Regions from separate parts of the Arthrobacter ginkgonis genome, predicted to be linked through region 1. Evidence: predicted binding sites of a transcription regulator. Region 1 holds the regulator's gene; the other holds the start of a gene.
The links. The regulator LexA, encoded in region 1, represses DNA repair genes until DNA is damaged. The targets are predictions, from matches to a motif close to TCGAACANNTGTTCGA.
Positions count from the first base shown of each region.

Region 2: the regulator LexA is predicted to act here: its motif matches at 1,627-1,642, upstream of ABD912_RS20445 (DUF6504 family protein).

Region 1 covers NZ_BAABEO010000023.1:301,358-305,564, forward strand. Annotated here, with positions in the region: gene ABD912_RS17565 (class-II fumarase/aspartase family protein) at 1-1,329, opposite strand, end outside; gene lexA (transcriptional repressor LexA) at 1,656-2,363, opposite strand; gene ABD912_RS17575 (LysM peptidoglycan-binding domain-containing protein) at 2,638-3,165, shown strand; gene ABD912_RS17580 (histidinol-phosphate transaminase) at 3,315-4,207, shown strand, end outside.
Region 2 covers NZ_BAABEO010000027.1:9,720-13,926, reverse strand. Annotated here, with positions in the region: gene ABD912_RS20455 (SOS response-associated peptidase) at 1-489, shown strand, start outside; gene ABD912_RS20450 (VOC family protein) at 1,120-1,575, opposite strand; gene ABD912_RS20445 (DUF6504 family protein) at 1,783-2,094, shown strand; gene ABD912_RS20440 (DNA polymerase III subunit alpha) at 2,091-4,207, shown strand, end outside.

The sequences.
Region 1 (4,207 bases):
CCGGATGGAAGTCTCGCACATGGTGCGTGCTTCGCCCAGGTAATTGGCCGGGCCGACCAAGGTCTCCGGCAGCAGGTGAGCGGTGCCGTGTTCCTGGGCCACCGCGCGCAGGGCATCGGCCAGCACGGTGCCCTCGGTGCGGGCCCGGGTTGCCGCTTCGTACACCAGGTCGTGGGCATGTTCGCGGCCCATCGCGTCGGCCAGCTGGATCATCTGGGCTTCGGCCATGACCAGGCCGCCGTCGAGCTGCAGGTTCGCCAGCATCCTGTCGCTGTCGACCCGCATGCCCTCGGCGATGACTAGGGCCTCGGAGAGGGCCGAGCCGGCCAGCACCGCAAGCTGGGGGATGATGTGCCACTCGATCTGCCATTCGCCGGCCGCCCGTTCGTGGCCGGCCTCCTGGATCCGGGCCAGCGCCGAGGCCAGGGCGCCCGCCGTGCCGGAGAGGCCGATGATGACCTCCGAGGAGATCGGGTTGACCTTTTGCGGCATGGTCGACGAGGCGCCGCGGTGGCTGGAATAGGGTTCGAAGACCTCGCCGATCTCGGTGCGGGACAGGTCCACGATGTTGCGGGCCAGCTTGGCGCAGGTGGCGGCGATGGTGGCGCACAGCCAGCCGAACTCGGCCAGCCCGTCGCGGTCGACGTGCCAGGAGATGCCGGTGTCTTCGAGCCCGAGCAGTTCGGCCACGCGGGTGCGCACCTGGGCCGACCGGGGGCCATAGGCGGCGGAGGTGCCGCCAGCGCCGAACATCGAGATGACGCCGATGCGCGGGGCCGCCTGGGCGAGGCGTTCGCGCTGGCGGGTCACCTGGCCCAGCAGCGTCGCCAGGATGGCGCCGAACGTGGTGGGCACCGCCTGCTGCGCATGGGTGCGCCCGGGCATCACGGTGCCTTCGTGCTCCGTGACTCGTTCGGCCAAGGCATCGCCGAAGCGGGCCAGGCGCCGGTCCAGGCTCGCCAGCGAGCGGACCAGTTGCAGGGCCAGGGCGGAGTCCATGATGTCCTGCGTCGTGGCCCCGTAATGCACCCGGCCGTTCGGGCCTTCCGGAAGGGTGGCGGAAATTTCGCGCACGATCCCGAGGATCGGGTAGCCGACATTGCGCGTGGATTCCCAGAGCCGCTGCTCGGAGACGTTGCCGCGGTGGGCCGCCCCAACGATCGCGGCGGCGTCCTCGGAGCCGATGACTCCCAGTTCGCCCTGGGCCTGGGCCAGGGCCCGCTCGACGGCCAGCCAGCTTTCGATGGCGGCTTCGTCGGAGAAGATGTCCAGCTGTTCCTGGTCTCCCGCCAGATGGGTCAGGAGGGAAAAAGGGGATCGGTTCGTCATTGTGGATACTCCGCTGGCTTGTGGCGTGGAATCGATTCCAATACGGAATCAAAAAAAATCCCTTGAGGGTTGGAATCGATTCCAACCGGGGTTGATGTAATGGTAGTCACATTCTGGGTCCGGGGTCAAGAATCATCCCTCTCCGCATGCCGCTGGCCCCTTGGCGGGGCTGCCGGGGGCATCGACCGCCCGGGGGACGCAAAGCGGCTGCTCCCTTTGGCGGCCGCAACCGGGAAAGCGGAAGGCCTCCGCGCCACCCCAGGCTGGAGGGGGTGGCGCGGAGGCCTTCCGCTTTGGTTGTGGAACCCGGGACGGGCCGGGGCGTCCTAGAGCGAACGCATCACCGAGACAACCTTGCCCATGATGGTGGCGTGGTCGCCCAGGATGGGTTCGTAGCGGCTGTTCTGCGGCAGCAGCCAGGTGTGGCCGTCGCGCTGGCGGAAGGTCTTGACCGTGGCCTCGTCGTCGAGCAGCGCGGCGACGATGTCCCCGTTCTGGGCGTTCTGCTGGCGGCGTACCACGACCCAGTCGCCCTCGCAGATAGCGGCGTCGACCATCGAATCGCCGGCGACCTTGAGCATGAACAGCTCGCCGTGGCCCACGAGCTGGCGCGGCAGCGCCATGACGTCCTCGACGGTCTGCTCGGCCAGGATCGGGCCACCTGCCGCAATGCGGCCCACGAGCGGAACCAGGGCCGTGTCGGCGGAGGTGGACAGCTCCGCCACCACGGACAGCTCGGGGACTTGGCGGGCGGCCTCGACGGCGGGGGCGTCGTTGAGGGTCAGCGGCTTGAGGATCTCCATGGCGCGCGGCCGGCGCGGGTCGCGGCGGATGTAGCCGAGCCGCTCCAGCTGGGACAGCTGGTGGGTCACGCTGGACAGGCTGGCCAGCCCGACCGTGTCGCCGATCTCGCGCATCGAGGGCGGGTACCCGTGGCTTGCCACGGCCCGCTGGATGGTCTCAAGGATCTTCTTCTGACGGATGGTCAGGCTCTTCGGCGTCTTCTTCGGTGCCGGGGTGTCCGTGGTGCTCATGGTCTGCTCCGTCCTGGTCGTCGCAGGCGCCCCGATCGCCCCAAACCGTCGGAGGCGGCTGGTGGGCTATGTCCCGCGGGCCCGCTACCTCCAAAGGTACTGGATAACCGCGCCGTGTTCAAAGGTTTGTTCGAAGAGTCTCGACATCCATCGTTGTTGGATGCTAAGAATGGACCCGAAACGTTCGAACATTGTTTCGGAACACACTTTCGAAAACGACTCCGCCCGGTGGCCGCCCTTCCAGGCTGCGGGCAGGACTATGGAGAAAGGCAAGATGTTGGCACACGTCGCACTCGCAGCCCCCGTCCAGCTCTCCGCCCGCTCGGGCCGTACCCGCACCACACCCACCGCTTTTCCGCGCCCCGTCACCGCACGGCCCTCCGGCCGGCAGGCCGCCAGCGCGCGTACGCTCCGCCCGCAGAGCGCCTCCCGAGGCCACCTGTGCCTCGTCCCGGACCTGGAGCCGGTCCGCCACACCCAAGTCCCCACACCGAAGCTTCGGCTGACCCGGCGCGGCCGCTTCGTCCTGATCGGAATGCCGACGATGCTGGCCGCAGCGGCCCTGCTGGTGCTGGCCGGCCTCTTCACCGCCCCGGTAATGGCCACCGGCACCGCTACGGACGACGCCGTGCGGGGGCAGACGGTCACCGTCCTGGATGGCGAGACGCTGTGGGGCCTCGCCGCCGAGCTTGCACCCGAACGCGACCCGCGTGAAGTGGTCGCCGAGATGATCGAGGTCAACAACCTCGCCACCTCCAACCTCGAGCCCGGCCAGCGGATCTTCATCCCGGCGGGCAACTGAGCTCAGGCCTCCAAGGCAGGCCAGCCGGGCCGGGCCGCCGGACCGGGCCGGCGCGGGGATGGGCCGGCACTGGGACCCCGAGCCGGGAATGTTACCCGCCGGTCCGGGCCGATTCAGGGGCAGCCCCGGCGCCCAACTAGACTTGTACGGTGAGTGATCTGCTAGAGCGACTGTCCCGGCTGCCCCTGCGCGACAACCTGCGTGGCCTTGAACCCTACGGTGCCCCGCAGCTGGACGTGCCCATCCTGCTCAACGTCAACGAGAACACCCACCCGCTTCCGGCAGAGGTGCACCAGGCCATCGTCGCCGAGGTGTCCGCGGTGGCCGCGGGCCTCAACCGCTACCCGGACCGCGAGTTCACCGAACTGCGCGAACGCCTCGCCGGCTACCTCGGCCACGGCCTCGAGCCCGAGAACATCTGGGCCGGCAACGGCTCCAACGAGGTGCTGCAGCAGATCCTCCAGGCCTTCGGCGGCCCCGGGCGCACCGTTTTGAGCTTCCCTCCCACCTATTCGATGTACCCGCTGCTGGCCAGCGGCACCGACACCGAATACATCGCCGGAGTCCGCTCCGGCGACTTCGGGCTGACCGCCGAGGACGCGGCCCGCCAGGTCCGCGAGCAGGCCCCGAACCTGGTCCTTCTCTGCTCCCCGAACAACCCGACCGGCACCGCGCTGGGTTTGGACGTCGTCGAGGCCGTCTACGCGGCCGGCGAAGCCAGCAACACCGTCGTGATCGTTGACGAGGCCTACGCGGAGTTCGCCCACACCGGCACCGCGTCGGCGCTGTCCCTGCTGCCCGGCCGCGAGCGCCTGATCGTCTCGCGCACCATGAGCAAGGCCTTCGCCCTCGCCGGCGCCCGCCTCGGCTACCTCGCCGCCGCCCCCGAGGTCTGCGACGCGATGCGCCTGGTCCGCCTGCCCTACCACCTCTCCGCGGTGACCCAGGCCACCGCCAACGCCGCGCTCAAGCACATCGGCGCGCTGCTGGCCAACGTCGAGGACATCAAGGGCCAGCGCGACCGCATCGTCGACGAGCTCAC
Region 2 (4,207 bases), on a different contig from region 1:
GAGAAGCCCACCTTCCGCGCAGCGGTCAAGGCACGCCGCTGCGCCGTCCCCGCCGAGGGGTACTACGAGTGGAAAAAGGAGGGCTCCTCCAAGCGCCCCTTCTACATCCACCCCGGCGACGGGTCGCTGATCTTCTTTGCCGGACTCTACGAATGGTGGAAGGACCCGTCCAAGGCGGACGGGGAACCGGGCCAGTGGCTGCTCTCCACCTCCGTGCTCACAGCCCCGGCCCCGCCGGTCGACTCCGCGGACCCCGCGCTGGCCGAACTGGGGCAGCTGCACGACCGGCTGCCGATCCCGATGGACAAGGCGACCATGGCCGACTGGCTGGACCCGGAGAACAAGGACGCCGCCGCGCTCGTGGAGCTGGTCCGCGCCGGGGCCTACGGGCCGGCGTCGGGCTGGGAACTGCGCGAGGTGGACACCGCCGTTGGCAACGTGCGCAACAACGGGCCCGAACTCACCGAACCGCTGCCCGGGCTCTTCTAAAGGCCCGACGGCGGGTGGCCCGAAGGATCCCCTGGCCGCCGAGGTGGCACGGTCGATCTGTTCGCGCGTGGGTGTGAAGGTCCTGCGCTTCGTCGCGCCCGCCAGGACGTTCCGGAGCAGGGACAGCGAAGAGAGCAGTTGGGTGAACTCCGTTCCTCTCGCCTCCGCGGTGGGCCTGACGACTTCGACTTCCAGCCAGTCCAGTTGGCAGGCTAGTTCTCCCCGCAGGCGGGTCTCGAGCCACCGCAGGATGCCGTAGCCATGGTCGCGGACGCGGGTCACGATCGATACCTGGCCCTCGATCTTCGCCGGGGTTGCCGCACGGGCAAACGAGCAGAGGGAGCCGGCCAACCGGTGGGAAGTCCTCTTCATCCAGACGGGACCGGCCCATCAGGACGTCGGATGCATGCTTGGCGTCCGTGATGTCGAAGACGGTCACGTGTTCAGGCTGGGCATCGATCTGGCCGAGATCGGTCACCGTCTTGTCGTCAACGACGAACTCCACCCGGGATTCGACCTTGCGGATGACCCATGGACCCCCTTCGTTCCTGCGGAGCATATCCGCCCAGGGGACGCTCCGGACTCCGATCGACGCCATGGGCCAGATCATCCCATGCCGGCCCCCTCGCCTCAGAGGGTGAAGGTGACCGTTCCGTCGGCGTCGATCGCCAGGCCCGGGTTGTGCACGAAGTCCCAGCGGAACCCGTCCGGATCCGCCACGCAGGCGCTGGTGCCGCCCCACGGCCTGGCCTCCGGCTCGGAGACCGTCGTCGCCCCGGCCTCCAGCGCCCGCCGGTAGAGCTCGGCGACCTCCTCCGGGCTCGCCGTGTTGTGGCCGAGCGAGACGGGCGGGGCCTGCGGGCCGCGGCCGACGTCGCCGTACTCGCCGGGCATGCTCTCCAGGTTCCACAGCGCCAGCACCAGCCCGTGCCCGGCCTGGACGAAGGCGATCTCCCCGGGCAGGCGGGCCAGCTGCCGGAAGCCCAGGCCCTCCACATAGAAGGAGCGGGAGGCCTCCACGTCCGCCACGCCCAAGGTGACCGCCGTGATATTCGGAGATGTGTTCGAATTTCTTCCCGTATTCATGTCCCGAGCCTAGGGCGGGGCGCGCCGGAAAGCACGGGAAGCGGCAAAGTGTCGTACACATGTTCTAATTTTGCTTTCTGTAGAACGAATCTTCGAATAGGATGGGGTTGTGCCCCTCCCGCTTCCCGGGGAGCACCGCTTCCGATGATCCATCGGGGCCCGCGCGGGCGACTCACGGCTCGCGCGGGTCCAGAGGGAGGTGCCCGGGTGGGGCTTTTCACCCAATCCGTCGAGGTCGACTGCACCCCGGCGGGGCAGCCGCTGCGGCTGCGCTGGCAGGGCCGCGAATACACGCTCGCCGCCGAACCGGTGCGCTGGTACGAACGCCGCAAATGGTGGGCCGAGGAGCCCCGGGCCCCGCGCGGGCACGGGCCCGGGCTCGTGGACCACGAGATCTGGCGCGTCCAGGTCCGCCTCGCCGGGAAGGGGCCGCTGCGCACCTTCGACCTGTCCCGCCACGCCGGCTCGGGACGCTGGAGGGTGATCCGCCTCCACGACGCCCTCCGGGAGGGCGCGTGAGCTTCACCCACCTGAACGTCGCCTCCGCCTTCAGTGCCCACTACGGGGTGTCCTGGCCCAAGGAACTGGTCCGCCGGGCGGCCGCCGACGGCGCGGACGCCCTGGCCATCACCGACCGCGACGGGCTCTACGGCGCGGTCAAGCACCTCAAGGCCTGCCGGACCCACGGGATCGACCCCATCCTCGGCGTCGACCTGGCGATCCTCGGCCCCGCCGGGATTCCCGGCGCCGCATCCGTGCGGGCACGGACCGAGGGTCGGGTGCTGGTCCTGGCCAAGGGGCACTGCGACGGCGCCGGCTACCGCGCCCTGTGTCGACTGGTCTCCGCGGCCCACGCCGGCACCGGGGGCGCCCCCGCTCCCCGACACCCCAGACGCCCCGGCGTCACCCGCACACAACTGGCCGCCCACGTCCTGGATGGCGCCCCGGCCGGGTTCCCCGCCCCGGTGCTGACGGTGCTGCTCGGCCCGGCCTCCGACGTCGGACTGGCCGCCGCCCGCCGCGACTACGCCCGCGCCCGCGCCGCCCTGGCCCGCTGGCTGGAACTGCTCGGCCCCGCCGCGCTGCGCGTGGAACTCACCACCCACCTCAGCCGCCCCGGGGAACGCCTAAGCACCGCCCACGCCCTGAGGATGCTGAGCACCGCCGAATCCCTGCACGTGCCCGCGATCCTCACCAACGCGGTCCGCTACGCCGACCCCGACGGCGCCGCCACCGCCGACGTGCTCGACGCCGCCCGCTCCCTCACCTCCCTCGAAACCCTCGCCGACCTGCAACCCAACGGGCAGGGCTGGCTCAAGAGCGCCGCAGAGATGGAAGCGCTCGCCCGCGAAATCGCCCGCGACGCGGCCAACCCCCGCCTGGCCACCACCCTGCTGCGCACCACCGCAGCGCTCGCCGACTGGGCGCGCCTGGACCCGGCAGCCGACACCGGATGGGGCGCCCCCAAAACCCCCGAGGCCCACGTCATCGGCATCACCGGGGAACCGAACACCGAACTCGCCGCCCGCTGCGAAGCCGGCATCACCCGCCTGCTCCCGCACCAGGCCCGCGACCGCACCCTGCGCGACCGGCTCGCCCTGGAACTGGACACCATCGCCGACCTCGGCTTCGCCTCCTACTTCCTCACCGTCGCCGAAGTCAGCACCATGATCACCGCCATGGGGGTCCGCAACGCAGCCCGCGGCTCCGGCGCCTCCTCCCTGGTCAACCACCTGCTCGGCATCAGCCACGTCAACCCCCTGGCCCACGACCTGCTCTTCGAACGCTTCCTCTCCCGGGAACGGACCACCCTGCCGGACATCGACATCGACGTCGAAAGCGCCCAACGCCACCGGGTGTACCGGAAGATCTTCGAACGCTTCGGCCCCGACCGCACCACCCTCATGAGCATGCAAAACGGATACCGCGCCCGCGGAGCCGTCCGCGACGCCGGAGCGGCCCTGGGCATGGACGGGGAAGACATCGACGCCATCGCCAAACAGCTCTGGCGCTTCCCCGCCAGCAGCTTCCGCGACGCGCTCGCCGAAAAACCCGAACTCCGCCTCCTGGCCCAACGCCTGGCCGGAACCGCACCCACGCCCACCCGACAGCAGGGAACCGCCCGCCAACTCGACCTGCTCGTGGACCTCACCGAACGTCTCGACCGCCTCCCGCGCCACATCTCCATGCACCCCTGCGGCGTCATCCTCGGCGACCAAACCCTCCTGGACCGCACCCCCGTCCAACCCAGCGGCCTCGGCCTGCCCATGAGCCAGTACGACAAACACGACATGGACCCCATGGGCCTGATCAAACTTGACGTCCTCGGCGTCCGCATGCAATCGGCCATCTCCCACGCGCTCGCCGAAGTCGCCCGCATCCACGGGGACGGACACGCCGTCGCCTCCGCCGGACACCACCGCCTCCCCGCCAACGGCACCCTGCCGCCCTACCTGGCCCCCGACGGAACCATCGACCTCGAACAGATCCCCCTCGACGACGAACCCACCTTCGAACTCATCCGCAGCACCCACACCCTCGGCTGCTTCCAGATCGAATCCCCGGGACAACGCGAACTCATCGGCAAACTCGCCCCCCGTACCTTCAACGACCTGATCATCGACATCTCCCT